3 regions of the Providencia alcalifaciens genome follow, and region 2 is predicted to be linked to each of the others. Evidence: predicted binding sites of a transcription regulator. Region 2 holds the regulator's gene; each other region holds the start of a gene.
What was found. Region 2 encodes Fur, which represses iron uptake genes when iron is present. Its sites were predicted from a motif close to ATAATAATGAGAACNACTATCAA; they were not measured.
Positions count from the first base shown of each region.

Region 1: the regulator Fur is predicted to act here: its motif matches at 3,831-3,853, upstream of LDO73_RS00945 (TonB-dependent receptor domain-containing protein).
Region 3: the regulator Fur is predicted to act here: its motif matches at 2,663-2,685, upstream of exbB (tonB-system energizer ExbB).

Region 1 covers NZ_OU659204.1:217,170-227,933, forward strand. Annotated here, with positions in the region: gene LDO73_RS00930 (hypothetical protein) at 1-486, shown strand, start outside; gene LDO73_RS00935 (acyl carrier protein) at 496-756, shown strand; gene LDO73_RS00940 (alpha/beta hydrolase) at 822-1,688, opposite strand; gene LDO73_RS00945 (TonB-dependent receptor domain-containing protein) at 1,758-3,809, opposite strand; gene emrA (multidrug efflux MFS transporter periplasmic adaptor subunit EmrA) at 4,287-5,459, shown strand; gene LDO73_RS00955 (DHA2 family efflux MFS transporter permease subunit) at 5,464-6,993, shown strand; gene paaY (phenylacetic acid degradation protein PaaY) at 7,092-7,685, opposite strand; gene paaX (phenylacetic acid degradation operon negative regulatory protein PaaX) at 7,708-8,649, opposite strand; gene paaK (phenylacetate--CoA ligase PaaK) at 8,803-10,116, opposite strand; gene pcaF (3-oxoadipyl-CoA thiolase) at 10,185-10,764, opposite strand, start outside.
Region 2 covers NZ_OU659204.1:1,289,733-1,300,496, reverse strand. Annotated here, with positions in the region: gene LDO73_RS05775 (peptidase domain-containing ABC transporter) at 1-963, shown strand, start outside; gene LDO73_RS05770 (HlyD family type I secretion periplasmic adaptor subunit) at 981-2,309, shown strand; partial or broken gene LDO73_RS05765 (type I secretion system permease/ATPase) at 2,313-4,402, shown strand; gene ybfE (LexA regulated protein) at 4,576-4,869, shown strand; gene fldA (flavodoxin FldA) at 5,023-5,550, shown strand; gene fur (ferric iron uptake transcriptional regulator) at 5,780-6,226, shown strand; gene LDO73_RS05745 (bactofilin family protein) at 6,660-7,181, shown strand; gene ansB (L-asparaginase 2) at 7,360-8,403, opposite strand; gene ycaO (30S ribosomal protein S12 methylthiotransferase accessory factor YcaO) at 8,639-10,393, shown strand; gene focA (formate transporter FocA) at 10,725-10,764, shown strand, end outside.
Region 3 covers NZ_OU659204.1:759,824-770,587, forward strand. Annotated here, with positions in the region: gene LDO73_RS03305 (PhzF family phenazine biosynthesis protein) at 1-335, opposite strand, end outside; gene LDO73_RS03310 (DedA family protein) at 477-1,151, opposite strand; gene metC (cystathionine beta-lyase) at 1,289-2,473, opposite strand; gene exbB (tonB-system energizer ExbB) at 2,835-3,809, shown strand; gene exbD (TonB system transport protein ExbD) at 3,815-4,246, shown strand; gene yedE (selenium metabolism membrane protein YedE/FdhT) at 5,604-6,818, shown strand; gene yedF (sulfurtransferase-like selenium metabolism protein YedF) at 6,815-7,054, shown strand; gene LDO73_RS03340 (GNAT family N-acetyltransferase) at 7,767-8,276, opposite strand; gene rdgC (recombination-associated protein RdgC) at 8,513-9,418, opposite strand; gene mak (fructokinase) at 9,595-10,503, shown strand.

The sequences.
Region 1 (10,764 bases), 1.1 Mb from region 2:
CAATATCAACCGCAAGTTGCCGAAAAGCCATTTTTAGAAAGTAAGCCGCCAGTGAGTGAGAAAACGGTTAAGGAAAAAGCGAAGCCTGTAATTGAACAAGAAACTAAGCCAGTCATTGAGCTAGAAGCCACCGAGCGAGTTGAGCAATCTCAAAAATATGTTGCAGATATTCAATGGCTATTACCGAAAAATTCAGGTGTTCAGAATCGTTATATTCGAACTAAATCAGGCTGGAAATCGAGCAATGGATCAGAAAATGCAGCAAAACCCGTCGTTACGACAGTTGGCGGGTTAAACCGCAGCCAAGCAGATAAAGAAATTTATCAAGGGTTGCGTACGGCACCACAAACGGTACCTGCAGAGCAAATGTTTGCAGATTCTATCGCAAAAGCCGATGAACTTTTTACAGGTACGGAGCGTGGTGCTTTAAGATCAAACCAAGCGGAAGTCGAGCGGTATAACGATAATACCAAACGTTTCTCATAAGGTGATGAGATGACCACACAACAAGATATTGCGCAGCAATGGCTAGAACGCCATCTTCAGCAGATTCGTGAGTATTCTGGAATTAACAAAACTTACGCGATGGATGCGGAGCTGATTGCCGATGTGCATATCGATTCTTTAGAGCTGTTGGAGTTGATTGCGGCGATTGAGGAATATACTGAACAGCCATTGCGGGATGAAGTGTGGATGAAGTGGCGATGCTTACAGGATATTGTGGATTACCTCGTTAGCACCACCACAGACAGTTAAGTTATCTGGCCAGTTTTCATCGATAACAGCTCGGTTTCGTGCTTGTTGGCAGGAAACCGAGTTTTTTATGGCTCGAATGTTGCGATTTCCAACGCTTTTTTGATGGCATCAGGAATGACGCTACCGTGAGTTTTGCCCGCAAATAAGGTGAAATCACAAACCCGTTGAGGGCTGTTTATGGCTTCACACACTTCACGGGGGGAAATCCAACTTTTTCGCGTTTGATAATTCTGCTTCTGCTCATCGGTTAAACGGCTTAAATCTGGCGTCTCTTCTAACTCACCGAGGGTGATATCTAGTGGTGAGGCTTTCGACGGGCGCGTTAACTTATCTAAATTCACCATTTTCCCTTCTCCCCACCATAATGACGGGCTTGCCGCGACAAAATGCTGGAAATCCGCAGGGTGGTCTTGGTACGCCATCAGGGTAAATAAGCCGCCAAAAGAGTGCCCAAATAGCGTTTCGCGTTGGGTATCTATCGGGAATTGCTGCTCAGCCCATGGGCGAATGGTGAAGGTGAGAAACTGGTACAGAGATTGTGCACCGCCACCGTGTTGGAATGCGTCGCCAGCAACTTTCGGTGTGTAGTCGTATGTGCGTTCTTTCTTGGGAAATGCCTCAGGGCTGGGATAGCCGATACCAATAATGATTGGTAATTTATCGGGGGAAAATTGCTGAGCAGCCTGATTGACCGCGAGCGGGTACAGGCCATTCCCATCTAACATAAACAGCACGGGGCGCTTTCCTGAAATATGCTGAGGAACGGCGCTGTAGATGCGTAGCTCGCGCTGGCCATTGCGCATATCATGGTGCTGCACCGTGTATACGTCCGCCACACGGGCATCGAATTCGGGAATATTCGGGTTGGGGCGCGCCCAAGTATTATTTGCGATACACATCAATAGGCTCGCCATAAACAGTTTTTTTATCATTGGGATTGCCATCGAACTAAAAAGAATTAGCGGGTAATCAGCGATAAGCATCATACCCGCAATCGGGGATTAGAATGTCACGTTGACATTCGCCCAGTAACGGCGACCGTCTTCAACATCCCAGTTACCGTATTTTTTTTCAATGCTAGATGCTTTCTCATTACCAATATTCAATACCGCAAGGTTTAATTTGGTGTTTTTGAATAGTTGATAGGTTGCTCCTACGTCCATGGTGGTATAGGCGCTACGGTAACGAGGATATTTTGAACCATTACGTTGGGCAGCCCACACTTGCTCGCCTTCATAATGCGCTCGGGTGTATAAGTTGAGGTCTGGGCTATATTGCCAATCTAACTTCGCATTCGCTAAGTGCTTCGGCGTTTTATCCAGTGGATAGCCTTTGAGGGAAGTTCCGTTACCTAATTTTTCGTCATTACTTTTACGTTCTGAATCGGTATAGGTGTAATTTAAGCTGAGTTTCCAGTCTTGAGCGATAGGGATACCTGTTGCCACTTCTACCCCTTTAATATTGGCTTCACCGACGTTGTCATAAGTATAAAGCGTGAGATTAGAATGAGCAGGGTCAGACTTATTAAGTGAATAGCTAGTAAGTTTGTTTTTAAAGTCGGTATTGAAAAGTGTTAGGCTAGCGTTGAATCCAGATTCATGGTCATAAGCTATCCCAATTTCTTCACTGAGGCTTTTCTCTGGTTTGAGGTCAGGGTTACCATAGATAATACCGTTTCCTCCTTCAGTCGATGTACCATAGCCTTTACTAACTTCACGCAATGTTGGTGCGCGAAATGCTTGTGATACCCCGCCTTTAATAGTGATTTCATCGGTTAGATGGTAAATCGCGTAGCCGCGTGGGTTCCAGTGGTTACCATAAGTTTCATGGTGATCCAGTCGTAGCCCACCAGTCAGAATCAAATTCTCTGTTGCTGTAAATTCATCTTCAATAAAGAGCGCAGATTGATCAACGCTCATCTGTGTTTTCACCATCGTATCTTTTGCGACAAGAGAACTATCCTTTAATTTTGAGTGCTGGAATTGTCCACCAACAGTAAGGATATTATCCGGTAGAAACGCAACGACCTTTCCATCAACGACAGTGTTTGTAATTTCTGGAGTACGAGCTTCGTAATGATATTCATTAAGCTTTGTTGTTGGGTTCTTGATTTCTGTTTTAGTTTTTCTTTTCGTACTTTCTTGATACACACTTAATTCAGTATGGAATAAGTCCCACTCACCTTTATAAGTCAGTGCAGCATGGTTTCGGTTATTATAAATTTCCGTTTTTTTATTGAATTGTTTAGATGACCCACGCATTTCATATTCAGCGAGAGATTTACCTGGATTTTCTTCTCTCTTTTGTGTTGTTCTACCTGCTTCAAGTAAGAAAGTTTGGTTTTCCATCGGCGTAAAAGTTAATTTAGCGGTTAAGCTTTTATTATCTTTTTTGTAATGACCATCTGTAATTTCATCTTCTTTACGGTAATCCCCGCCGCCATACAGTTGCAGACCTAATTTATCTTTGATAAGCGGGCCAGACAGGTAGAAGTTACCGTCCATGGAATCGCCGCTTTCGCTATTTTCTTGAATGATAGCGCCGGTGGTCACGCTGCCGTGCCATTCATTGGTGACTTTTTTGGTGATGATGTTAATCACTCCGCCCATGGCATCAGAGCCATACAGGGAGGACATTGGGCCACGGATCACTTCGATGCGCTCGATAGCTTCAACCGGCGGCATAAAGCCCGCTTCAAAGCCACCGCTACCATTTGGGCGAGATTCACGGCTATTTTGGCGGCGACCATCCACCAGAATTAGGGTGTATTCGCCAGATAGCCCGCGAATATTAATATCTTGTTTATTGGCGCTGCCGACGACGCTGACACCTTCAACATCTTTGACCGCATCGGCTAAGTCACGAACAGGTTTATTTTGTAGCTGCTCGGCGGTGATGACGGTAACACTGGCAGGGGCATCGCGTAATTGCTGGGAATAACCCGATGCCGTAACAATCATTTTGTCTGAATTTTCTTCTGCTGTGGCGCTAAATGAAGCCAACGCTGCGCAAACTCCCGCAGCGATTAAAGAGTAGTGATAGTGCGTTTTCATGTTTTTCCCTAGCAAAACTAAATGATAATGATAATCATAATGTTTGCGAATACTAACACCGATACAGATAGAAAATAAATAATTAGCGAGTTATTTTTTGAGCAAAGTTTGATCACGGTTAACATTTTGTGCGAGGGAACGAGAGTGAGTAAAAAACCGTACAAAAGGTAGGTAATAGGCTGAAAAACGAGAGAGTGACTATTTTGAAATGAAAGAAATAAATGCCAATTGTTATTTAACTATTCGAAACTATCTTATTTAGAATGTTTTTTATTATCTTTTAAATAATCCCATCTTTTTTTGATTGCATTTGATTATTCTAATTTAAAAACAAGATTGAATATTGATTTAAAACAGAAAATAAAAATTAAAATGGATATTTAGTTAATATAAAACAGTTGGCTATTGCATTATCACGGTGAGTTCGTAAAGATAGGTTTATTGCTAAAATAAAGTCTATTTCCCTTGAGAGTTATTATGGAACAACCGATAAATTCAACTGAAGAACATCAAAAAACGAAACAAGAAAATAAAAGAACACTGTGGATGATCATCGCCACGGTTATTATTGTTTTGTTATTTGTCGCCTATGGCGTGTATTGGTTTTTGGTTCTGCGTTTTCAAGAATATACCGATGATGCCTATGTGTCGGGCTTGCAGATTCCTATCGTTGCGCAAACCACCGGAAATGTCACCCAAGTGAATTTTGAAAATACTGACTTGGTTAAAGCCGGTGATGTGCTGGTGGTGTTGGATAAAACCAATGCGCAACTGGCTTATGAACAGGCAAAGCATGATTTAGCGTCTACAGTGCGCAAAACCAAAGAGTTGTATATCAATGGGGATCAGTACCAAGCTCAAATCCAACAAAATCGAGTTTCGCTTGCGCAAGCGCAAAAAGATTATCAACGCCGTGCAGCATTAGGTCGCAGTGGGACGATTTCAAAAGAGGATTTACAGCACTCTCAAGAAGCGGTGCAATTGGCGCAAGCAGCGCTGGATATTTCGATTCAACAATATAATGCCAACCGTGCGTTATTGCGTAATACGGCGTTGAAAAACCAGCCAGCGGTACAACAAGCGGCGGATAGCGTGCGCAGTGCGTGGATCAATCTACAGCGGACAGAAATCAAAAGCCCGATGACGGGGTATGTCTCTCGCCGTAATGTGCAAGTGGGTTCTCAAGTGAGTTCGCAAAGTTCGTTAATGGCGATTGTGCCGGTTCAGCCAGTGTGGGTCGATGCTAACTTTAAAGAGACGCAACTTGAAAATGTGCGTATCGGTCAGCCGGTCACGATTAACAGTGATTTTTATGGTAGCAATGTGAGTTACAAAGGCACCGTGGTGGGGCTGGATATGGGGACGGGAAGTGCGTTCTCATTGCTGCCTGCTCAAAATGCTACGGGGAACTGGATCAAAGTGGTGCAGCGCCTGCCAGTTCGCGTGGAGTTAGACCCAGAGCAAGTCGCGAAATACCCGCTGCGTATCGGTTTATCCATGAATGTGACTATCGATATTAAAGACCAAAATGGCCCTGTGTTGTCGGAAGTTCAACGCACAATTCCCGCGTTTGAAAGTGATGTTTTGGTGCTGAAGTTAAACGATGTGGATCTGGTGATCGACACCATTATCAGCGATAACGCGGATTAGTCCCATGGCTGATATTCAACCGCTAAAAGGGTCAAAACTCGTCTGGGCGACCATCGCCCTGTCTCTGGCGACATTTATGCAGGTGTTGGACTCCACGATTGCCAACGTGGCTATCCCAACGATTGCCGGAAACTTGGGTGTTTCGGTTTCCCAAGGGACGTGGGTAATTACCTCTTTCGGGGTGTCGAACGCTATCTCCATCGCAATTTCAGGCTATCTGGCAAAACGTTTTGGCGAAATAAAAGTCTTCTTGTGGGCGACGGCACTGTTCACGCTTTTTTCATTACTGTGTGGTTTTTCCGACAGTCTTGGCATGTTGATTTTGTTCCGTGTGTTGCAAGGAGCGGTTGCTGGACCTGTTATCCCGCTGTCACAAAGTCTCATCATGCGCTGTTATCCACCGAAAATGCAGAATATGGCGTTGGCATTTTGGTCAATGACCATTATTTTAGCTCCTGTTTTTGGCCCTATTTTCGGCGGCTATATCAGCGATAACTTCCATTGGAGCTGGATCTTCTTTATGAATATCCCGCTGGGGATCTTCGTGATCATTGTTGGTTCGATCATCCTCAAGGGAATGGAATCGACAGTGGTTAAAGTACCATTCAATGTGATCGGTTTAGCGTTGCTATCTGTCGGTGTGGGCTGTTTGCAGGTATTGTTGGATAAAGGGAAAGAGCTCGGTTGGTTAGCGTCCAATGAGATTGTGATCCTTGCCGTGATTTCTGCGATTGCGCTGGTCTTTATGGTTATCTGGGAGCTGACCTCCAAAAACCCGATAGTGGAATTGTCGCTGTTTAAGTCACGGAATTTTACTATCGGGACGATTTCCGTGAGTTTGGCGTATATGGCGTATTTTGGGGCGATCGTTCTCTTGCCGCAGCTACTGCAAGAAGTATACGGCTATACCGCAACATGGGCAGGGTTAGCACTCGCGCCAATAGGCCTTTTACCAGTATTGTTCTCAGCACCTGTCGCGAAGCTCTCTGACTTTTTAGACATTCGCTGGATAGTCACCTTTAGCTTCGTGTTTTATGCCATTTGCTTCTTCTGGCGCGCCTATACTTTTGAGCCATCCATGGGGTTCGATGCAGTTGTCTGGCCGCAGTTAGTGCAGGGGATGGCGGTAGCCTGTTTCTTTATGCCGTTGACCACCTTAACGCTGTCGGGGCTGCCTCCTGAAAAATTAGCCTCGGCTTCCAGTTTGGCGAACTTTTTCCGTACGTTGGCGGGCTCAATTGGGACATCGATTACCACCACGCTGTGGAGCGATCGGGAGGCTGTGCATCATAGCCAATTGACGGAGTTTATTACGGATTACAATCCAGAATCCCTCGATATGTACCAAGGGATGGCGGCGCATGGCATGACCACGGAGCAAACCTCCGGCTTTATTGCTCAGCAGATCACCAGCCAAGGGCTGATTATCGCGGCGAATGAGATTTTCTGGTTATGTGGCTGGGTGTTTATTGCGTTGATTGTGACGGTGTGGTTTGCGAAGCCGCCGTTTGGCAGTAAGGCCAATAAATCATAAATACGGCGAGCCATAGACGGTGATAAGGGCGCGTGAGTCATTGGCACGCGCTTTTTTACGGCTTAATTTTTACGCAATGGTTTTTACAGAATGGCTTTTTACAGCCTAGACTTGGGAATAATATCGTCAAAAGCCAGTTTCGGGCGGTTAGGCTCTTCCTCCGCCAGCGGTGTCACTTCTTGGAATGTATTGAGGCAGCGGGTCACTAAGGTTTGATAATCCAGTGTGCCCTTGCTTTTCCATTCAATCTCTTGCTCTGATAGGCTACGCAGTACTTTGGCAGGTGTTCCGATAATCAAACTGTTATCGGGAAATTGTGCATCCGCTTTGATAAATGCACAAGCGCCGACAATCGAGTTTTCGCCCACTACCGCGCCATCCATCACCACGCTGTTCATGCCTATCAGTGCATTACGTTTAATATGGCAGCCATGCAAAATAGCGCCGTGACCGATATGTCCATCTTCCTCAATAATGGTATCGAATTGCGGAAAACCGTGCATCACGCAGTTATCCTGCACATTCGCCCCATCTTTAATAATGAGTCGCCCAAAATCCCCACGTAAACTGGCATTAGGTCCAATATAAACGCGCTTACCAATCACCACATCGCCAATGATCACGGCGGTAGGGTGAACAAAACTTTCAGGGCTGACGACAGGGGTAATACCGTCAATTTGATAAAATGGCATAAAGGTTCCTTTAGCAAAATGATTATGCGGCTGCTAGTTCCCGAAGAATGCCGCCAAAACGTCGATAATAGGCACTGGAGGGTTGTGGAAGTTCCCCAACGGTGGTTTCGCATAAGTCGGTGACATACTGGGTGGCACCTTGGTCGATACGCTGGTAAATATTGGTGCATAAATGGCGCGCAATATGCCCTTCCCACTGTGCAGGCAGTAGTTCATCGGGGAGTAAAGGGTCTTTTAAGATAACGCGGCGATAAAAATGGATCAGTAATAGGCGCAGCTGGAAGCATAATTCAGGGGAAACGGTCTGTTCACCATGCTCTTTTAGCAATAACGCTACAGGGCGGAATAAATTGATAAATTGATGATAATACTCTGAAATTTCAGGAAGTGACCAAGCATCGAACACCAATTCTTTTAATTTTTTCTCAGAGCGATTAAAGGGATAGTTGGCACGGAAGTAAATCACTTGGTCAGCGGCGTTTAATTCTCCCAGTAAGGCGGGAATATCGCTTTGTGTCCGGCTTGGCGCTGCCATCAAGCCGCTATTAAATTGCCCAAACCCGAGCCAACCAAACTCTTTTTTAAGGCGAATTTTTTCGTCTTTATCCGCGCTTTCCAGCAGCAGTAAATCCCATGTTCCATCCCATTCAGGTTGTTCACTGAGGTAAATTTTGCTTTCCGCTCGGCGAAAGCGGTTTTGCCCACGTTCTGAAATGCGGTAATAGCTGCGGCGGCCCATTTTTTCGACATCCAGCCAGTTTTCTTTTTGCAGACGAAACACGGAGGTGCGCACAAAGCGGTCGGAAAAACCCATTGGCTCAAGCAATTTGGTGAGGCTGCCTAGCCAAACCTCGCCTCCGCGGTGGTGCAGGGCATCTCCATATAGGGAGCTGATAAGCGACGTTCCGCTGATAGGTTGGCTCTCGATGGCGTAGTGTATAAATTGGCTGAGTTTGGTTTCCATTATGCTTTTATCCCTAAAATTTATGTATCAGGTGCTTGGCAAATCTTAGACAAAAACTAGACGATTGTCTTGTTTTCATACCAAAGAGTGTGAGCATTGTGAGGAAACCTACTGAGAGGTGTATTCATCATAAATACACCTCACTCTCGGAGATTAAATGGCAATTCGTGTATCAATCACGCGTTGGGCTTTACCTTGTGAGCGGGGGATATCCCCACAATTGACGATGCTCACTCGGGTGCTTATTCCCACCATGGATTTAATACGGTGTTTGAGGTTGTGGCAGATATTACAGCGTTCATCAAAAGTCAGTTGTTCAGGGTGTTTGAGTTCAACACGAACAGAGAGGTTATCCATGTTGCCTTTGCGCCCGATTTCCAGTTGGTAATGTGGCGATAACTCTTTGAATTGCATGATTTGCTCTTCAATTTGAGACGGAAAAACGTTCACGCCACGGATAATCATCATGTCATCGGAGCGCCCTGTGATTTTGCCGATACTGCGCATCTGGCGGTTTCCACCGGATTTTAGGTGAGTAAGGTCACGGGTTCGATAGCGGATCACTGGCATGGCTTCTTTTGTAAGGGTAGTGAACACTAACTCACCATGCTCCCCATGACCGAGGGTTTTTAGGCTATTTGGGCAGATAATTTCAGGGTAAAAATGGTCTTCCCAGATAGTTGGGCCGCTTTCGTCGGAGTCTGCACACTCCATGGCAACGCCGGGTCCCATCACTTCTGACAAGCCGTAAATATCTAATGCTTTGATCCCTAAGCGAGTTTCAATTTCGGTTCTGAGGGATTCTGTCCACGGTTCTGCCCCAAAGACACCAATTCGTAGTGAGCACTTACTAGCATCTCCGCCCATGATTTTTTCAAGCTCGTCGATGATACTCAGGCAGTAAGATGGTGTCACCATGATGATATCGGGCTTAAAATCGACAATCAGCTGCGCTTGTTTCTCGGTTTGACCGCCGGACATGGGAATCACCGCCGCACCAAGGCGTTCAGCCCCATAGTGCGCCCCGAGTCCGCCAGTAAATAGCCCGTAGCCGTAGGCAACGTGGACTTTGTCCCCACGGGTGGCACCCGCAGAGCGTAGGCTACGAGCGATTAAATCTGCCCAGTTATCAATATCTTGTTGGGTATAACCGACCACAGTAGGGCGTCCTGTCGTACCGGAAGAGGCGTGAATACGGATAATTTGATCCATTGGCACGGCAAAGGTGTCGAATGGGTAGTTTTCACGTAAATCTTGCTTAGTGGTATAGGGAAATTTTTCGATGTCACTAAGCTGTTTAAAATCGTCAGGGTGTACGCCCGCAGCATCGAATTTTTTGCGGTACATTGGCACATTTTCGTATGCGTGAGTGAGTGTCCACTTCATTCGCGAGAATTGCAGTGCCTCGATTTCATCGCGGGAAGCAAACTCGATCGGGTCGATATTATCGTGTTGTGTCATGCTCATAATTGCCAATCCTTATTATTATTGATACTTGCCTGAGCAGGTGTTGGGGAGTCAGGCAGTTTTGTTATTCAGACTCGTTCAATAATCATTGCAATACCTTGACCCACACCGATGCACATGGTGCATAACCCGTAGCGACCTTGCTTGCGGTGCAGTTCATTCATGGCGGAAATCACCAAGCGAGACCCACTCATACCCAGCGGGTGCCCTAAGGAGATAGCCCCACCATTGGGGTTAACCTGCGGGGCGTCATCTGGCAGACCTAAGCCCCGTAATACAGCCAGCGCTTGAGCGGCAAAAGCTTCATTCAGCTCAATCACATCCATTTGTTCGATAGTCAGCCCTGCCATTTTCAATACTTTTTGAGTGGCAGGCAGAGGGCCGATTCCCATTAAACGCGGCTCGACACCACAGGTGGCTGTCGCAATCACTCGCGCTCGTGGGGTTAACCCTTGCTGCTTGGCAACCGCTTCGGAGGCGATAATCAAGGCGGCGGCACCATCATTGACCCCAGAAGCATTGCCTGCGGTGACGCTGCCATTTTCACGAAACGGTGTTTTCAGTTTTTGCAGCTGTTCATGCGTGGTTTCAGGACGCGGGTGCTCATCTTCCGTGACTTGCTGCTGCACTTTGCGCAATTTCACGGTG
Region 2 (10,764 bases):
ACGAGCGCCATCATTCTATGGGTTGGCGCATCTGAAGTTCTGGCTCTGCAATTGACTATTGGGCAATTTATTGCCTTTCATATGATGGTCAATCATGCAAATCAGCCTCTCGTAAAACTGGTCAAATTATGGGGAGATTATATTCGAACCAAAGTGGCGGTAGAAAAGATGTCACAAATCATTAATCTTCCACAAGAACAGAGCAAGAAAGGAAACGATGCTCGGCTTAGTGGCAATATTCAATTACATAACATTAGCTTCCGTTATCAACCTAATATGCCGACCGTCCTCAATAACTTTAATCTTTCAATAAAAGCTGGGGAAACCATTGGGATTGTAGGCACATCGGGTTCAGGAAAAAGCACTCTAGCTCGGTTAATTTTGCGTTTATACACCCCAGAACAAGGAGGAATCTATCTTGATGGATCACCGATTACAGCACTTAGCCTTGCTTCTCTAAGGCAGCAGATTGGTATTGTTTTGCAAGAAAATTTCTTATTTCATCAATCTGTTTTCGACAATATTGCTCAAACTCACCCTAATGCCTCGATGGATGAGGTTGTGAATGCTGCAAAAATGGCGGGAGCCCACGATTTCATACTTAAATTGCCGATGGGCTATGACACAATTTTAGCCGAAGGCGGCTCCTCTCTTTCAGGAGGACAACGCCAACGCATCGCCATTGCCAGAACACTTTTGTCTGATCCGAAGATCATTATTTTCGATGAGGCCACCAGCGCCTTAGATGATGAATCCCAAGCAATCATTCAAGAAAATATGCAAGAAATAGCCAAAGGACGCACCGTAATTACGATTGCCCACCGCCTTTCAACGATCCGTAACCACCAGAGAATTATCGTGATGCAGCAAGGGCAAATTGTTGAGCAAGGTAGCCATCAACAATTAATCGAGAACAATCAATTTTATACACATTTATGGACGCTTCAGCAGTCTCTTAAATAATGACACGGATGTTAACCATGAAAAAAAAATCAGCGCTCTCTCGCTATAACAGTTTTCTACCTGCCCATTTGGCTATTTTAAAAACGCCGCCTTCTTATTTGGCATTTACCATAGCCATCAGTATTAGTATTGGTATTTTTATCGCTATTGCTTGGTCTTATTTTGGCAAATTAGATGTTCAAGCCACCACCCAAGGAAAACTTATCGTTTCAGGGCGCACCCAAACCATTCAAGCTTTTGAATTAAGTCGTTTACAGCAAATTCACGTTGAAGATGGGCAACAGGTAAAGCAAGGGGATCCATTGCTCAGTGTTAAAGTATTAGGCGTAGACCAGGATATCCTTAGCCAACACTACCAAAAAAACTTTCACGCCAGTGAAGAAATGATTCACCATGCCCTACTCAACCAGCAATCCATTGAAATTTCTGCTTATTACAGCCAACTATCAGCTACGGAGCAAACTCAAGCACAACTCAGCTATCAAACTATTAAAAAAGAGTATGAAACCTTACTCAACGAAATAACCAATGAAATTCAGATTAATCGCGTTAACTTTCAAGCGAGAGAACGAGAGTTAAAAGACATCAATATCTTGATGAATAACATTAAAAAACGGCTCGATGCACATACCACCCTGAGTCAAAAACAGTTAATCAGTCAAAAAGAATTTTTAGAACAGGAGCGTGAATTACTACTCGCAAGAAAAGAAAAAACCACCAAACAATCCGAACTCTCTATATTAAATAGCCAACATCATGCTTTGCTCGAAAAGCAAGATAGGATTAATGCGCAAAAACACCAAGAATGGCATGAGAAATATCAGCAAGCTAAATTCAAATTTGTTTCTCTTGAACAGGAATTGATTAAAAACCAAGAAAGAAATCAGCTTGAAATTATTCGCGCGCCAGTAGATGGAACCGTGCAACAAATTGCAGTTTATACCCTTGGGGCTGTATTACAACCAGCACAGCAATTGATGGTTATTGTACCTAATAATCATGTGCAATTAGCTGAAGTCAAAATACTCAATAAAGATATCGGCTTTATCCAAGAAGGTTTAAAAGCGGATGTCAAAATTGACGCCTTCCCTTATACCCGCTACGGGACTATTGAAGGTGAAGTATTGTCTATTTCCCGCGATAGCACTCAAGATGACAATCTAGGTCTCGTCTATTTAGCGCAAATTGGTTTAAGCAACAAACAGCTATTAGTGGAAGGCGAGCAAGTTGAACTGACGCCAGGCTTATCGATTGTTGCTGAAATAAAAACAGATAAACGACGATTAATTGATTATCTATTAAGCCCAATTAACGAATATACCGCCACAGCCATGAGAGAGAAGTAATCGATGGAACAGCAAAATAATAATGGCTTGGAAGCCTTAATATGGATTGCTCATCATTTTCAAAAAAATGTCACTCAAGGGCAATTAATGCATGCCATTGGTATGCAGAATGATTCCCCCACAGATGTTGAAATCAGACAATGTGCACAGATTATTGGTTATGAAACAGAGCTCATCTCTCTCACTCGGCAACAGATGCAGGATATCCCATTACCTGCTTTGGTGTTAATTAATCAACGCTGGCATGTTATCACCCAAAATTCACCACTAACTGCGATCTCACCAAAAGGGGACGATGAGGAACCATGGAATGAATCCTCCGATTACAATTACTCCGTCATTTTAATTAAAGAGCAGTTGGAGAAAGAACAAAAAAGAGCATTTGGCATCAGTTGGTTTATTCCATCCATTATTCGTCAACGTTTTAAACTCAAAAATGTCTTTATTCTTGCCGCAATTGTGCAATTTTTTGCACTCGTAAGCCCTCTACTATTTCAAAACTTAATTGATAAAGTGCTTGTCGGGCGCAGCTTGCCTAATTTACATGTTATTGCCTTAGGAATATTAGCCATTGCTATTGCAGAACCTGTTTACAGTTTTATTCGTGATAAAATTTTCAGTCATACCAGCACACAAATTAGCGCTGAACTTTCGGGAAAAATTTATCGCCATTTAATGGCGCTGCCGCTTAATTACTTTAAATTAAGACCCACAGGGAAAATCATTGCGCGTGTCCGTGAATTAGCTCATATCCGCCAGTTTTTGACTGGCTCAACACTGATGCTGTTTATTGATTTTATCTTTGTGATCTTATTCATCGCAATATTATTTTCTTACAGCAAGGTAATGACTTGGACACTGGTAGGCTCATTGGGGATCTTTTTATTCTATGGATGATTTTAGGTCCAATCATTCGCCAGCAGACGGAAAAATCCTACCAAGCCGATGAAAACGGACTCACATTTTTAACTGAATCAATAACTGGTATCGAAACCGTAAAAACCACCGCCACAGAGAAATATTTTTTCCAACGTTGGCAAAAATTACTCAGCCAACAATTGAGTCAAGGCTTCAAAGTTTCCATGCGTAGTGTGGTGGCAACACAGTTAATGACGTTAGTCAGTAAAGTCACTACCGCTGTTCTACTTTGGCTTGGTGTTAATGAAGTTTTGGAAGGAAATATCACGCCAGGGGAACTTGTCGCTTTCAATATGCTAAGCGCCCATGTTACTCAACCTGTTCTACGATTTGCTCAAATTTGGCAAGACTTCCAACATACCATTATTTCTTTGCGTCGCGTTGGCGACATTCTTGATAAACCCATTGAAAATGAACGCCAAGGCATTGCCAGCTCAAGCACCATTCAAGGGGAAATTGAGTTTCAAAATATCCGCTTTCGTTATCAACCTGAAACCCCTGAGGTGCTAAGTAACCTAACTTTATCCATCAAAGCCGGAGAGTTTATTGGTATCACAGGGCCATCTGGTTCAGGGAAAAGTACCCTCACTAAATTGTTACAACGACTATATATCCCTCAACATGGGCAAGTTATTGTCGATGGTATGGATTTAGCGGTGACAGATACTGTCGCGTTACGCCGCCGAATGAGTGTCGTCCTTCAAGAAAGCACACTCTTTGTCGGAACAATTGCAGAAAATATCCGATTAAGTTACCCACAAGCGAGCGAACAACAATTAATCCATGCTGCAAAACTGGCGGGAGCCTATGAATTTATTATGTCTCTGCCTGAAAACTTTAATTATCATTTATCTGAAAAAGGATTAAATCTCTCTGGCGGTCAACGCCAGCGTATTGCCCTTGCTCGAGCCTTGATTACTGAACCTGATATTTTAATTCTCGATGAGGCCACCTCTGCACTGGATTACGAATCAGAATCCGCCATCATGAAAAATATGCCGTTAATCACACAAGGTAGAACAGTGATTAGCATTGCCCATCGCCTCAATACCATTATGAGCGCCGATAAAATTTACGTAATACGAAATGGTGAAGTCGCCGAAGCGGAAACTCATCAGAACCTTCTAAAACTGAAAGGTCTTTATGCCAATTTATGGCAGCAACAGACCCGTTAACCTGAATAAAAAAGCATCGCTTACTCTTTGAGTGATGCTTTTTTCTTAAAAGTGCTTTTTTTTTAATCTATTAGATGAATTAGCGGGGTATGCACCTATGGTACTAGGGGTTCAGCTAGGGTATCATTGCCCGCTGAATTACTGGCACACCCCTTCCGTTAGCAATAGTAGATATGGCAAAAGAACAAACTGACCGCACCACACTGGATTTGTTCGCAGAAGAACGCAGGCCTGGGCGACCAAAAACTAGCCCGTTGTCGCGGGATGAACAATTACGAATCAATAAGCGAAATCAGCTAAAACGAGACAAAGTCAAAGGGCTACGTCGAGTTGAGCTGAAATTAAATGAAGACGCTGTCGCGGTCTTAAACCAATTAGCTGAAGAGAAAAACATAAGCCGAAGTGAGCTAATTGAAGAAATTTTGATGGCTCAACTTGAGCAGGTTAGTGAAGTAATTGATCGCTAGCTGTATCTGGTAAATCACACAAATTTGACAGACTAACACTGTTTTTTTCGCCAAAATAAGGCGCAAAATTTTACCTATTTTCGTTCTATTTTTAGTTCTAGCAGAATTGGTAATTTATACTCTCTACTAGAAAAACAAGAGGTTAATCACTTTATGGCAGTTATAGGCATTTTCTTCGGAAGTGACACAGGTAACACAGAAAATATTGCCAAAATGATCCAAGAAAGATTAGGCAAAGATGTTGCAGAAGTTCACGATATTGCTAAATGCAGCAAAGAAGATATCGAAGCGTTTGACATCCTACTTCTTGGTATCCCTACGTGGTACTACGGTGAAGCTCAGTGTGATTGGGATGATTTTTTCCCAACATTAGAAGAAATTGATTTTGACGGTAAACTTGTCGCACTGTTTGGTTGTGGAGACCAAGAAGACTACGCAGAGTATTTCTGTGATGCGATGGGAACTATCCGCGACATCATTGAGCCTCGTGGTGCAGTGATCGTAGGTCATTGGCCAACTGAAGGCTACCACTTTGAAGTTTCTAAAGGTATGGCGGACGATAATCACTTTATCGGCCTTGCTATCGATGAAGATCGTCAACCAGAACTGACCGAAGAGCGTGTTGACGCTTGGGTTAAACAAATCTCTGAAGAGATGTCTCTGGCTGAAATCCTTGGCTAATAATGACATAGATTGTCAATTAAAAGCGGGGACCATTCGATATGATGGGTTATTCCTTCCATCTAATGGACTCGCTTTTAAGAACGAATCAAAATAATGAGACAATGCATGGTTTCTATTTTTATTTTCCATGCCTATAATTGTAAATCAGTTTAGAAGACAACTGGATTTTTGTTAAAAACGTCTCATTATTGTTAAATTTATGATTTAAAATACAGGACAAGCCCGCATGACAGACAATAATAAAGCATTGAAAAATGCAGGACTCAAAGTCACTCTTCCAAGATTGAAGATTTTGGAAGTACTTCAGGAGCCTGAGTGCCATCACGTCAGTGCGGAAGATCTCTACAAAAAGCTGATTGATATTGGTGAAGAAATCGGGTTAGCCACTGTCTACCGCGTATTAAACCAATTTGATGATGCTGGTATTGTGACTCGTCACAATTTCGAAGGTGGAAAATCCGTATTTGAACTGACTCAACAGCATCACCATGACCACTTAATCTGTTTAGATTGTGGCAAAGTCATCGAATTTACAGACGAATCAATCGAAGAACGTCAGCATGATATCGCTAAACGCCACGGCATTAAGCTGTCTAACCACAGTTTATATCTATATGGTCACTGTGCTGAAGGTGACTGTCGTGAAAATGAAAACATCCACGAAGCAAAATAATTGCATTCATAAGTCGCCTCACTAAAAATGAGGCAACTTAATTAATCAGTGATTTCGTGTTGATGATACCCACTTAATGTTTATTAGTGGGTATTTTTATTTATATATTCTTAACATTTCCCCATTTTTACTCTTTAGCTGAAAATTAGCGACTATTTTTAAAAAATACATAGCTTTATTTCTTCAGATAAAACTAAAACTATCCTCTATTCTTTAATTTGCTATGCGTTATTTTAATTTATACTTATGATCAAATTTATGCGTAAGAGATTAAAGGATGAAAAAAACATATCTGTTTTTGAATATAAGTTTTTTCTTCTGGTTTCTTACTTTGATAGCGTGGTTTTTTAGATATACCGTCGTGGCATCCGTTGCCTTTATATCTTCAATCATTTGTTTGGTTCTATACTTCAATTACAAAAAGGTTAGTCGCATGTTCAATAAAAAACAAAACAAACCAGAGCCCACTCCCACTATCAATAAAGAAGAAATCACTCAAAAAATTGCTGAGGAAAAAATGCAAACATCTACAGCAGTGGCTAGCGAAGAAAAAACCAATACCATTATTGCCAAAGATGTCGTGTTTGAAGGCAATATTACCTCCAATGAACAAGTACATATTTATGGTACTGTGATTGGCAACATTACCGGCAAAAATAATACCGTCAAAATCATGCAAAATGGTAATGTTACCGGCAATATTACCAGTAATGAGCTATGGGTAAACGGTAAAGTGGAAGGTGAATGTATCACCGAAACTATTAGCATTGATATCAATGGTGAGATTTATGGCACCATCCGCTATTCCAGTCTATCCATTAAAAAAGGCGGAATATTTTCTGGCCATGCTGAGGTTAAATCTGCTACGAAATCGACGGGAAACGTAACGGTATTTAAAGAAAAAACCAAACAAGAAAATTCAGACCCACACACACCTGAAGTCGGTGCCTTGTAATTAAATTTGTTAAACAGATGATATAGAATTGCTCGATAATAACTTTATTACCCTATTTATAGGCATTTATTGTCGAGTTATTTTGATTATATAAATTCGCTTATCACTAAAAGTGCATATTTTATACGTAATAAAAATAGATCATAAAGGCGACATTGCTGTCGCCTTCCATTAAGCCTTAGTATTGCTCAAACATCTCTTGGATTTTTTTCGGGTCCTTCGTTTGTGTTAATGCTAATTGCAGTAATACACGAGATTTTTGTGGGTTCAATCTTTCAGATGCCACAAACCCATATTCATTATCATTCACTTCCGCATTTCGCGTTGTATAGCCTGTCGGTACACGACTAGAACGCACCACGACAACATCCTCTTTCGCTGCATTGGCTAATGCATCAAAAATAGTTTTATACATATTCCCGTTACCAACACCAGCACTTACAATACCTTTAACGCCTTCTTCGCGTAGTGCTTTTACTGGTGCTGAAGATGCATTCGCATAGTTATACACAATGCCCACTTCCGGTAATTTATCTAATTTGCTGACATCAAAAACAGGTTTATCACCACGAGGCTGAGGTGCTTGATAATAGGTGACTTTACCATCATGAATATAGCCTTCTGCACCCGCATTCACGGCATCAAAGGCTTGAACTTCTGTTGTGCTCATTTTCATCACATTGCGACCTTGGATCACTTTGTCATTCATCGCCATCAGCACACCGCGCTCTCCAGCTGATTTATCAGATGCTAATACGACGGCATTGTATAAGTTCAATGAACCGTCTGCGCCCAATGCAGTGGAAGGACGCATCGCCCCCACCATCACAATCGGCTTTTTACAGGCAGTGGTTAAATCAAGGAAAAAGGCGGTTTCCTCCATGGTGTCAGTACCATGAGTGATAACAAAGCCATCGGTTTTATTACAATCTTGATTGATTTTTTTAGCAAGAGTTAACCAAACTTGGTCATTCATATCTTGAGAACCGATATTCACCAGCTGCTCACCACTCAGGTTAGCAATTTTTTTAGTCTCTGGTACCGCATTAAGTAAAGAGTCAATTCCGACTTTCCCAGCTTGGTAGCTTGAACCGGTTGCTGATTCTCCACCTCCCGCAATGGTACCGCCTGTTGCCAACACCGTAATATTCGGTTGTGCTAATGCGGATGCAGCAAACAGTGAAACCAGTGTGGCTAAAAGCGCTTTATTTCGGTTTTTCATCCTATTTTCCTTTAACTAAAATTAACGAGCATGATATTAAAAATAAACTCACGTTATTATGTGGATTTAATCTGAGAGTTTTGTGATCGACTTTGCCATTTTAGTAAATTTTAATTTTTCACTGTTTTTCTGTCTTGAATAAAAAGCGTGAGCTCAGCATAAAAAGCGTGAGCACTAGGCAAAAAGTCCGTATCATAGCGGCTATCTGAAACAAGCCATTTACAAGTGACTGACAATGAGCCAAACATTTATTCCCGGCAAAGATGCCGCACTCGAAGACTCCATTGATGCATTCCAAACCAAACTGAAAAATTTAGGGTTCGATATCGAAGAAGCCTCTTGGCTGAATCCAGTTCCAAATGTTTGGTCCGTTCATATTCGTGACAAAGAGTGCCCGCTGTGCTTTACCAACGGTAAAGGCGCAAGTAAAAAAGCGGCTTTAGCCTCAGCGCTCGGTGAATATTTTGAGCGTTTATCCACCAACTATTTCTTCGCGGATTTCTATTTAGGTAAATCCATTGCTGAGGGGGATTTCGTTCATTATCCTAATGAAAAATGGTTCCCGTTAACTGAAGATGATAGCCTGCCAACCGGTTTGCTGGATGAGCGCTTGATTGCTTTTTATGATCCCGACAATGCACTCGCGGGAAGCCAACTGATTGACCTGCAATCAGGTAATGAAGAACGCGGTATTTGCGCCCTGCCATTTACACGTCAATCTGATAACAGCACCGTCTATATTCCAATGAATATCGTCGGTAACTTGTATGTGTCTAATGGGATGTCTGCAGGAAACACAGCAAACGAAGCTCGTGTACAAGGATTATCCGAAGTGTTCGAGCGCTTTGTAAAAAATAAAATCATTGCCGAAAGTATCAGTCTGCCAACGATTCCTACAGAAGTGATGGCTCGCTACCCTGGTGTCGTTGCTGCTATTGAAACGCTGGAAAACGAAGGCTTCCCTATCTTCTGTTACGACGCCTCTTTGGGTGGCCAATTCCCAGTCATCTGTGTTGTGCTGTTTAACCCACAGAACGGGACTTGTTTTGCCTCTTTCGGTGCGCACCCTGATTTTGGTGTTGCCTTAGAGCGTACAGTCACTGAATTACTGCAAGGTCGTGGACTGAAAGATTTGGACGTATTTAACGCCCCAACCTTTGACGATGAAGAAGTCGGTGAGCACACAAACTTAGAAACCCACTTTATCGATTCGAGCGGTTTAATTAGCTGGGATATGTTTAAAGACGATGCAGATTATCCATTTGCAGATTGGAGCTTTAAAGGCACCACGACTGAAGAGTTTGCAACGTTAATGGCTATCTTCAACAAACTTGACGCAGAAGTCTATATCGCAGATTACAGCCATTTAGGCGTATATGCCTGTCGTATTTTAGTGCCAGGTATGTCAGATATCTATCCTGTGGAAGATTTGCACATTGCCAATAATGCGATGGGCGCTTACCTACGCGACACCATTATGTCCCTCCCTGATAGCCAGTGGGAAAAAGAAGATTATCTTGCTCTCATTGAACAGTTAGATGACGATGGATTAGATGACTTTACTCGTGTTCGCGAACTGTTAGGTCTGGCTGTTGGTAAAGATAATGGCTGGAGCAACCTGCGTATTGGCGAATTGAAATCAATGTTAGCCTTAGCGGGTGGGGATCTTGAACAAGCACTGGCTTGGGTTGAATGGACACAAGACTTCAACAGTTCCATCTTCACGCCAGAACGCGCGAACTACTACCGCTGCTTACATACCCTGCTACTGCTTTCCCAAGAAGACGAGAGAAAACCTGCTCAGTATTATCAAGCATTTATTCGTATGTATGGGCAAGAGGCGGTAGATGCTGCATCGGCAGCAATTGCGGGTGAGTCAAGCTTCTACGGATTATGGTCTATTGATGAAGAGCTCAAAGCATTACCTGCTCATCAAGGACTTTTAGCGGCTTACGAAAAGCTGCAAAAAGCTAAACGAGCTAACGCATAATTATCTAAATACGATATTGGCCTTCGGGCCTTTATCTTTACTTAAGCAATATTTAATTTCAATCACATAATAATTATCGAAATTCATTAACAATCATCTGTAACATTTTACTTATCGAGACTGTTTCTAGCTGTTTTATAAAATTTTTTTATAAAATTTAAAAAATATTTTTTTGAATGAAATCAAGTATTTGTGTTGAATTTTGACGTTTTTTGCGCTATTTTGACCCCATTCTCTTAACACTTCATGATCCACATCAAATTTATCAGAACGCCCGTTTGTTACTATAATTGCGTGCTATAATTAATCAACTTTGTAAGAGAGTGTTAGTATGAAAGCTGACAACCCTTTTAATTTATTATCTCCTGCTG
Region 3 (10,764 bases), 530 kb from region 2:
GTTTTTTGGGAGTAAGTGCCAGCGCCCAATTGATTCAGTGAAAATAAGGTAAAAAAGGCAGCCAATGTCGCGTGCCCACAAAAGTCGACTTCACTTTCAGGAGTGAAAAAATCCACTTTAAAATCTGTTTCTTCACCCGCGCTTTCTCCGGTATAGACAAATGCCGTTTCGGAAAATCCCACTTGGCGAGCAATCGCAATTTTTTGTGCATCACTGAGTTTCGGGGGATTGAGTACGACTCCGGCAGGGTTTCCGCCTGTGTTATTTCGAGTAAATGAATTTACAAGGTGAACGTTAAGTGTGTGTTCATCTGTAGGTATTGCTGTGTTTTGCATAGTGACTCCAAGGTAATTAAGCGCTTTTTTATTATTTATGGGGATGAAAGGGGCGCATATTGAGAGGTAGATGTGGGTTTTGTAGCGGCGACCAAGCACTGAAACTTGTGTTGGTCGCGTGAGATGATTTAGGCGTGCAATTTAGCTTTCTTTACTACCTTTCAGGGCTTTACGGTGTTTCCAGTAGACAATAATGGAACCAATCAAACCACTGACCAACAGCACAACAGGGATGATCATCAGTGCGGTGATTACGACTTGCTCATGCTCTTTAACGAAAGGGATTTGGTTAACGGCATAGCCCAAAGTCACAATAATACCGACCCACAATAACCCGCTAAGCCAGTTGAATAACTGGAAACGGCGATGGCTTAAATCGGATAATCCCGCTAACAATGGAAGTAATGTTCTCACGAATGCCAGAAAGCGCCCGATCAATAATGCATACAAACCTTGTCGGTTAAACATATCATTGGCTTTTTTATGATATTCCTCAGGGAGTTGAGAAAGCCAGCGTTTAACTATCTTAGTTTCGCTTAACCAGCGCCCTTGAATAAATCCAAGCCAGCAGCCTAAACTTGCGGCGGTCGCCAACAGTAATATTGTGGGGACAAAGTGCAGAACGCCTTTGGCAATTAACGCGCCAGAAAGCAGTAAAAGGGTATCACCCGGTAAAAATGCAGCGGGGAGAACGCCATTTTCTAATACAATTACCACAAAGAGTACGGTGTAAATCACCCAGAGAACTTCTGGGTTGGAGAGCTTCATAAAATCGTGGTGCCAAAGTGCCAGTACGATTTCGCGTATGACTTCCATAATCGTTCCTGTGTCTGCATAAAGCGAATCATTGGGCTCTATATTACAGGAAAAATTTCAGCCTAGTTTGATTTGTTTGGGTAATTATCTAAAAGGCAGCGATTAACTGCCTAATAGTAAGGAAGAAATATTGATGTTTAAATACGTGAGAAAGCGCGTTGTAAATCATCAATGAGATCTTGCGGATGCTCTAAGCCGACATGTAGACGGAAAAATGACCCGTTTTCAGGCTGATAATCGTATTGGCGCATACTGAGTAAATCTTCGGTTTGATAACCAAGAATCAGTGATTCAAACCCGCCCCATGAATACCCCATTTTAAAATGGCTAAAGTGGTCGAGAAAATCACTAAACTGTTTAGGGGATAACCGCGAATTTAATTGAAATGAAAACAAACCGTTACAGCCGCTAAAGTCCCGTTTAAAGAATTCATGCCCAGGGTGGCTTGGGAGTGCAGGGTGAAAAACACGCGCAACCGCAGGGTGCTCTGCTAACCAGTTTGCGACGGTTAAACTGTTCACTTCATGCTGCTTGAGACGGGTTGGTAGGGTGTGAAGTCCTCTACCTGCCATGTAAACAGTATCAGGATCGGCAGTTTGCCCCAATAAATATGAATTTTCTCGCAAAGTTTCGATGCAGCGTTGGTTGGCAACAGCGACCCCTAACATGCCATCCGAATGACCATTAATGTACTTTGTCGCGGATTGAATGGAGACATCCACATCAAATAGAAGAGGTTTGAGTAATACGCCCGCAGCCCATGTATTATCGATCATGATAATGATTTCAGGGGATTTTTGACGAATGGCTTTTACGATAGCGGGCAGGTCATGGACTTCCATGGTGATAGAACCCGGAGACTCTAAAAAGACAATTTTGGTATTTGGGCGAATTAAATTGGTAATTTTTGCGCCAATTAATGGGGAGAAATAACTAGTTTCAACATTCAACTTAGTGAGGATTTTGTCGCAGAAGTTTTGTGTCGGATCATAGGCAGACCCGGTGACCAGAATATGATCCCCCGCGCTGATAAACGACATAATGGCATTGGTGATTGCTGCTGCACCTGAAGGATAAAGAACACAGCCAGCACCACATTCCAACTCAGTCATCGCTTCTTGGAAAGCAAAATGGGTCTGTGTACCTCGGCGACCATACATTAATACGCCATTCGCACGATTACGCACTGCGTGCTTTTTATCTTCTACCGAATCAAAAATCACGGAAGAGGTGCGTTGAATGACAGGGTTTACCCCTTTTTGAGTGAATTTAGGGTTTCTACCAAGATGTACTAACTGGGTTTCGGGTCTAATGTTTGCCATTGGGCTATCCCTTATTTACCGATAGAAAATCAAATAATTGGCTAAGTTATCACCTGACGTTAAATGATTTTGGTTGTCCAAGGCAAGAACAAAAGTCGCTAGCTGAATTTTCTTCACTATAAAAAGAAAAATTATGATGAGGCGGTTTTTGCTATCAATCATAATGCAGATAGATTGAAAAAATTGCGAATACTAATGATAATTACTATCAATTCGTGGTGTGTTTGATATTATCTGACATCTTGACGAAAAGAGATGAATACGTGAATCAAATTTCGCTTTTAATGGTTAGTCGATGAATGGCACAATCATCGATATAAATTTTTTTATACAACACAAATAAGAGAGTAAAGGCCAACTGATGCGTAAATTAACAGCTTCTATTCTATTGGCGATCGGCTTAATGGGCACGGCATCCGCAGAAACAACACCCGCTGTCACTCCTACTACTACACCAGTAGCTAATCAAGGTTCAACGGCAGCCCCTGCAAATACACCTTCCACAACGGAAGTGACTGCTACTCAAGCAACGACAATTCCAGCAACTACAACTCCAGCAACTACAACTCCAGCAACTACATCGGAATCTGTCGTGACAAACACGGTAGTGACTGAAAATATTGAGATTGCGGCTGACAGTCATGGTGGCGGTTTTGATCAGGATTTATCGGTTTGGGGTATGTACCAAAACGCAGATGTTGTTGTAAAAATAGTGATGATTGGTCTGTTACTCGCATCTGTGATTACATGGGCGCTATTCTTATCCAAAGGTAGTGAGATTTTAATTGCACGTCGTCGTTTAAAAGATGAAGCAAAAGCAATTGCAGAAGTAAAATCTCTTGATGAAGCGGTATCTATCGCGGAAGGCTTTAAAGCGGGCAGTATTACGCGCATGTTATTAGCTGAAGCGACAACCGAAAGAGCACTTTCGGCAAACAGCCAAGATCTTGCTGGTATTAAAGACCGTACCGGTTTCCGTTTAGAAAGAGCAGTTGCAGCAATCAGTCGTTATATGGGACGTGGAAATGGTTATTTAGCAACTATTGGTGCGATTTCTCCATTTGTCGGTCTATTCGGTACCGTGTGGGGGATCATGAACAGCTTCATTGGTATTGCTCACTCACAAACCACAAACTTAGCCGTTGTTGCTCCAGGGATCGCTGAAGCGTTGCTGGCGACGGCAATTGGTCTTATCGCCGCTATTCCTGCAGTGGTTATCTACAATATTTTTGCCCGTATGATCAACAACTATCGTGGTCAAGTGGGTGATGTTGCTGCACAAGCAGCGTTGTTACTGGGGCGCGACCTCGATCTGGCAAACAGCAAAGCAAGGTAATTATTATGGCAATGCGCTTAGGTGACGAACAAGACGATAGCGGTGAAATGCATGAGATCAACGTAACACCGTTTATCGATGTTATGTTGGTTCTGCTGATTATCTTTATGGTTGCAGCGCCACTGGCTACCGTTGATATTAAAGTCGACTTACCTGCTTCCACTGCGAAGCCTCAGCCTCGACCAGAAAAGCCAGTATTCTTAACTGTGAAATCAGATAATCAGCTGTTTATCGGCGAACAAGCGGTCAGTAAAGAACAATTAGGTTCAACTCTTGATCAAGCGACAAACACCAATAAAGAAACCACAATTTTCTTCCAAGCGGATAAAAGTGTGGATTATGAAACGATGATGGATGTAATGAATGCGTTGCGTCAATCGGGATATCTTAAAATTGGTTTAGTTGGAATGGAAGCAACAGCGGCTAACGCTAACTAGCTAAGTTGTTTCACGTAATAATGCGTTTTATCTCTGTATCGCGGGTGATATTTTTACGTTGATGCTTTGAGATAAAACGCATTTTTTTATGCTTATCAATTTTCATTCATCGTATCTTTTGCATATTTTTGCAACATTTCTGATAAAAAAGTGCTTTCTCTTTATAGCTGCACAAATAAAAGGTTTAATTTTATTCGGAATTTCTTCTGATTTTATTTAGGTTAGGGTGATTTTAAATTTTGCTTACATAAAATCACTTTCAAAAAAAGACTTGATAAGGTTAATTGAAAATAAACCATCCATATTGTGAGGGATTATTCATATACAGAGTAATTTCATTGAATACTCCAATTAGGAGTATCTATTTTGGGGGATTTGGTGTGGGTTACCATGGAACTTGCTGATTATTAGAATAATCATCAATAAATGCGAAATCATCGTTCAAAATAACAGCAGGTTTAACCTGTTAGATGATACTCAAACAAAAAGAGAGAACAATAAAAATTATTAATACATTTAATTCTAATTGAAATGATAAAAAAAGTGAGTAAATAAGCTGAATGATTTTATTAATATAAGTGTTATTAATAAAATTATTTTAAATGTACCTGAATAATGAAATATAAATATGTAATTAGTGTTATAAATGCCAAGTTGATGCTTTGTTGGTGGTTTTAAGTCTAATTTATTGTTATCTATTATGTTTTCCGTTTCATGATAACAATCCTTAAATAAAATAAAAAAACACTTGCGCAACATTTCACGAGCGCTATAATGCAGCCAATAACATTTAGAAATACTTTTTAATAACTTTTCATCTCGAGTTTTTTATTTTTCAATTTACTAATGCTAGGGAATAAATAAAGTACTAATTGATGTTTGATTAGGCTTTATATTAAAAATAAATATAATCAATCATACTCGAGTGTACGATGTTTAGTTGTTAGATGTAAGTTCGGATGTTATTACTGAAGTCAAATGGGCTGACTTTAGACGACACACAGCAAAATGATGTAATAAAAATATTTCATATTATACTCCTCTATAAATAAGATAAGACTATATTTCCATACGCCATCATTACGATGGCGTTTTTTTGTATAGCTATTTATCTTTTAAGCATCAACAGAACCATCAGAATTTATGTAAAGAATAGGTAACATGCTGGGTGATGAAGCATGTGGCTAAATCAATCTTTCTGAGAATATTAATAATTTATTATTTAATGATAAAAAGTATCAGAGTATGATGTGCACCTCTTCGCTGTGGGGCATTTAGCTATACATCATGTAGCAACACATCATACAACAGCGAAATTCTTTGCCAGGTACTGGCTTGAATCATTCTGGAAGTAAAAATGACTTGGTCTGAGTTTAAATCTCACTATCTCATCGGTTTTTGGAAACCGTTACCTGCGGTGATTGCGGCAGGTATCTTATCGACTTATTATTTTGGTTTAACGGGCACTTTTTGGGCTGTAACCGGTGAATTTACCCGCTGGGGCGGGCATATCATGCAGCTATTTGGTGCGCATCCAGAAGAGTGGGGCTATTTCAAAGTTATCGGTTTTCAAGGATCGCCATTAGATAGAATTGATGGTGTGATGATTATCGGTATGTTTGCTGGCTGTTTTGCCGCAGCACTTTGGGCAAATAATGTGAAAATTCGCATGCCGCAGCATAGGGTTCGAATTTTTCAAGCCATCCTTGGCGGAATTATTGCTGGATTCGGCGCTCGTCTAGCCATGGGATGTAACTTAGCGGCATTCTTTACGGGTATCCCTCAATTCTCGTTACACGCTTGGTTCTTTGCTGTAGCAACTGCTGTCGGTTCCTACTTTGGTGCCAAATTCACACTACTGCCGATGTTTCGTATCGCGGTAAAATTGAAAAAGGTCTCAACTGCATCGCCATTAACTCAAAACCTGAATACAGCTAAAAAACGCTTTAAGTTAGGCATGGCTATCTTTGCTGTCGCACTTGCATGGGGTTTTTATACATTGCTGGATGCGCCAGTCATGGGCTTTGCTATCCTATGTGGGATTGGTTTTGGTTTACTGATTGAACGCGCCCAAATTTGTTTTACCTCAGCATTTCGTGATTTATGGATCACTGGTCGTACTCATATGGCGAAAGCGATTATCATTGGTATGGCAGTTAGTGCTATTGGTATTTTCAGTTATGTGCAATTGGGCGCGGCACCTAAGATTATGTGGGCAGGTCCAAATGCTGTGATTGGTGGGTTACTGTTCGGATTTGGTATTGTCTTGGCGGGTGGTTGTGAAACCGGCTGGATGTACCGTGCCGTTGAAGGTCAAGTTCATTACTGGTGGGTTGGTTTCGGTAATATTATTGGAGCGACTATCTTAGCGTATTACTGGGATGATTTAGGCCCATGGTTAGCGACAGACTTTGACAAAGTGAACTTGCTCGAGACATTTGGTCCACAAGGTGGCTTGCTCGTCACATACGCTTTATTAGCCATTGCATTTATTTTGATGCTGGTATGGGAAAAGTATTTCTTCCGTAAACGTGCCCAAAAACTGGCAAATACTTCCATGGAGGCCGCATGAGCCATAAAGAAATAGTACCGGATTATCGATTAGATATGGTGGGTGAACCTTGCCCGTATCCTGCGGTTGCGACGCTAGAAGCGATGCCGTCGTTAAAACCCGGAGAGATATTAGAAGTGGTGAGTGATTGCCCACAATCTATCAATAATATCCCTTTAGATGCAAAAAATTATGGTTATAAAGTGTTAGATATTCAACAGGATGGTCCGACTATTCGTTATCTTATCCAAAAATAGCAAATACGCGTCATATTTTGCACTGTCGCGGTGTTGGCTTCATGCGTTTGCCCTAGTCACATACTTGTGTATGCTCCTAGGGTCTAACGCATTTGCCGCCTTGCGGCAGCACAAACTATTTAGCGTATTGGTATTAGTCATATTTTGCACTGTCGCGGTGTTGGCTTCATGCGTTTGCCCTAGTCACATACTTGTGTATGCTCCTAGGGTCTAACGCATTTGCCGCCTTGCGGCAGCACAAACTATTTAGCGTATTGGTATTAGTCATATTTTGCACTGTCGCGGTGTTGGCTTCATGCGTTTGCCCTAGTCACATATTTGTGTATGCTCCTAGGGTCTAACGCATTTGCCGCCTTGCGGCAGCACAAACTATTTAGCGTATTGGTATTAGTCATATTTTGCACTGTCGCGGTGTTGGCTTCATGCGTTTGCCCTAGTCACATACTTGTGTATGCTCCTAGGGTCTAACGCATTTGCCGCCTTGCGGCAGCACAAACTATTTAGCGTATTGGTATTAGTCATATTTTGCACTGTCGCGGTGTTGGCTTCATGCGTTAGCCCTAGTCACATATTTATGTATGCTCCTAGGGTCTAACGCATTTGCCGCCTTGCGACAGCACAAACTATTTAGCGTATTTCAGTGATACCCTAAAATATTAAAGCTACCTATCAGTCGTGAAATTACAACTGATTGTTATAGGTGATAGTTCGGTTACTCATCCTGCCAGTTCTCAATATCCAGCACAAGCTCACACTCATCATCGATATAGCCACCTGTCGGAATAAAGCCGAGTTTCTGGTAAAACTCAAATGGGCTTTCTTCACCTTCACCGCAACTATTATACAGCCGTGGGTAACCTTTCTTTTTCAAGTAACGGATCACTTGAATTAATGCTTCACGACCAAATCCTAATTTTTGATAAGGCTCGGCTATCATAAATCGCCATAGCATAATGCCATCGTATTCAAGCTCATCATCATCTAATCCAGAATGCAGCATAATGAATCCGACCGGGACATCATCCGCATAAATGCCTCGGTACCAAGCACAGTCAGAGAATTGCGCCTCAACCATGGAATAGGCATTATCTGCCACCATGCTACGTTGTGCTTCACTGAGTGTATGGCTCAGCAAACAGATTTCCGAAAAGTTTTCAGCTGTTACCTTCTGCAAGGAGACAACGGAATTTTCATCCACTTCTGGCTCGATGAACTCTATCATAACCATTCCTTCGCTCGAATATTGACCAAAGCTTCACGAGGAAGCTGCTTGAGTTGTTATTATTGAATAATCAAAATTGCTACTGATTTGTTACATGGATGTAATTTAATCAACCAGAGATCGGGGAGGCAGTCAATGACTTAATTGTGGCTATGCAAGCGGGGTCTAAAAAGAAAATGGCAACTTGCGTAAATGCCCGTTGCCATCGTGAAGTCAGGATAAAAAGCTAAATAATATTAATGTTCGGCTTCACCGCCAAGAACATCAATTAAGCGAGCGATTAAGGCGCTGAGTTCGCCTGTCATCAGAATATAATCAGCATCAAATTTCTGAGCAAAATCTTCTTTAGGAATGTCGTCATTTTGCTCTTTTAGTTTTTCACTGAATTTCAATTTCTTCAGGGAGCCGTCATCTGACAGCATAAACTGAACGCGCTCTTCCCAATCTAACGATAATTTAGTGACTAATTTGCCTGCTTCAATATGGGTGGCAATTTCATCAGAAATTAAGTCTTGTTTCTTACAACGGATGATCCCGCCTTCTTCTAAAATTGCTTTTAGCTCCGCTTCATCCATAGCGGCAAAACCTTGAGGTAATGCGCCAGAACGCACCCATTCAGTTAGCGTTAATTCAATCGGGTCTTTAAAGGTCAGGGGAACAACAGGAAGCGAGCCTAAGCTTTTGCGTAATAGCGCTAAATTATCTTCGGCACGCTTAGCACTAGCGGCATCGACAATAATTAGCTGATTAACGGTATCAATCCAAATGTAGGTTTTGCTGAATTTACTGAATGCGCGCGGAAGTAAGTCATGAACCACTTCGTCTTTTAACGAGGCTTTTTCAGTTTTTTTCAGTTGGCGACCTTGGTCAGCTTCTAATTTTTCAATTTTCTCTTGCAATGCTTGCTTAATCACGGGGGATGGCAGCATCTTATCTTCTTTCTTGGCACAAATAAGAATTTGGTTATTTGCAGCATGGGTGAGTGCATCTGCGCCACGCATTGGCGGAACCCAGCCTGTTTTCATCATGTCTTGGCTTCCACAAGGGGTATAAGCTAGCGGCGCAAGTTGTCTTTCCAGATCATCCGCGGAGAGTGCCAAATCCCGATTCAGGCGATAGACCAATATATTCTTGAACCACATGAAAAACCTACCTTTGTCATTAAAAACATGTTTAGCAAGGCGGACATGATAGCGAATTGTCCGTTATTAAGCGAAAAAAAATGCCCGCCATTTTGCGGTGTTTTACTTTCTATAAAGGTCGCCTAATAATGTAAGCAGGCAATTAAATGAAAAATCGATAATAAGCGAGTGCCATTATGAGGATAGGGATTGATTTAGGCGGTACAAAAATTGAAGTGGTCGCGCTGGATGATGGCGGTAATATTTTATTTCGTCAGCGTATACCAACGCCACGAGGTGATTACCAAGGCACTCTCGATGCAATCAAGCATTTAGTCGATGAGGCCGAAGCGGCAACGGGGCAAGTTGGGAGTGTGGGGTTAGGGATCCCCGGAACACTTTCCCCAGTGACGGGAAAAGTGAAAAATGCCAATTCTACGTGGTTAAACGGACAACCATTCGATAAAGACCTTGCTCAATGTTTAGGTCGCCCGGTGAAAATGGCGAATGATGCCAATTGTCTGGCAGTTTCAGAAGCCGTAGATGGCGCAGGTGCAGGCGCTAAAGTGGTATTTGCTGTGATCATCGGAACGGGCTGCGGCGCAGGGATCGCCATTAATGGACAAGTTCATTCTGGCGGAAATGGTGTAGCAGGTGAATGGGGACACAACCCTTTGCCATGGCAAGATGACCAAGACAGGCTATTTCTGGCTGACGAAAAATGTTATTGCGGACTGAGTGGCTGTACGGAGCAATTTGTTTCCGGTACAGGCTTTATGGCGGATTACAAAAAGCTGGCCGGAGAATCCAAAACAGGCACCGAAATTGTTCAATTGGCGCAAAATGGCAATAAACATGCGATAAAAGCCTTTGAACATTACCAAAATCGCCTAGCAAAAGCATTAGCACAAGCCGTCAACATGCTAGACCCAGACGTCATAGTGCTAGGGGGCGGAATGAGCAACGTCGATGCGCTCTATGAAAACCTGCCAAAAAAGATTCGCCAATGGGTGTTTGGTAGAGAGTTTGATACGCCAATTCGGAAGGCGGAGCATGGGGATTCGAGTGGGGTGCGGGGGGCGGCCTGGCTCTGCTCTGAGGGTTAATGCTCGTCATACTTCACGCCGTAGCTGCGTTGGCTACGCTCGCTAACCCTAGTCACATACTCGTGTATGCTTCTAGGGACTAGCTTCATTTGCCGCCTTGCTCGTCATACTTCACGCTGTAGCTGCGTTGGCTTCGCTTACTAGCCCTAGTCACATACTAATGTATGCTCCTAGGGACTAGTTTCACTTGCCGCCTTGCTACAACGCGAATTATTTAGAGCATTGGGTGAGGGGAAGGGCGAAAAAAGGCAAAAGAAAGGT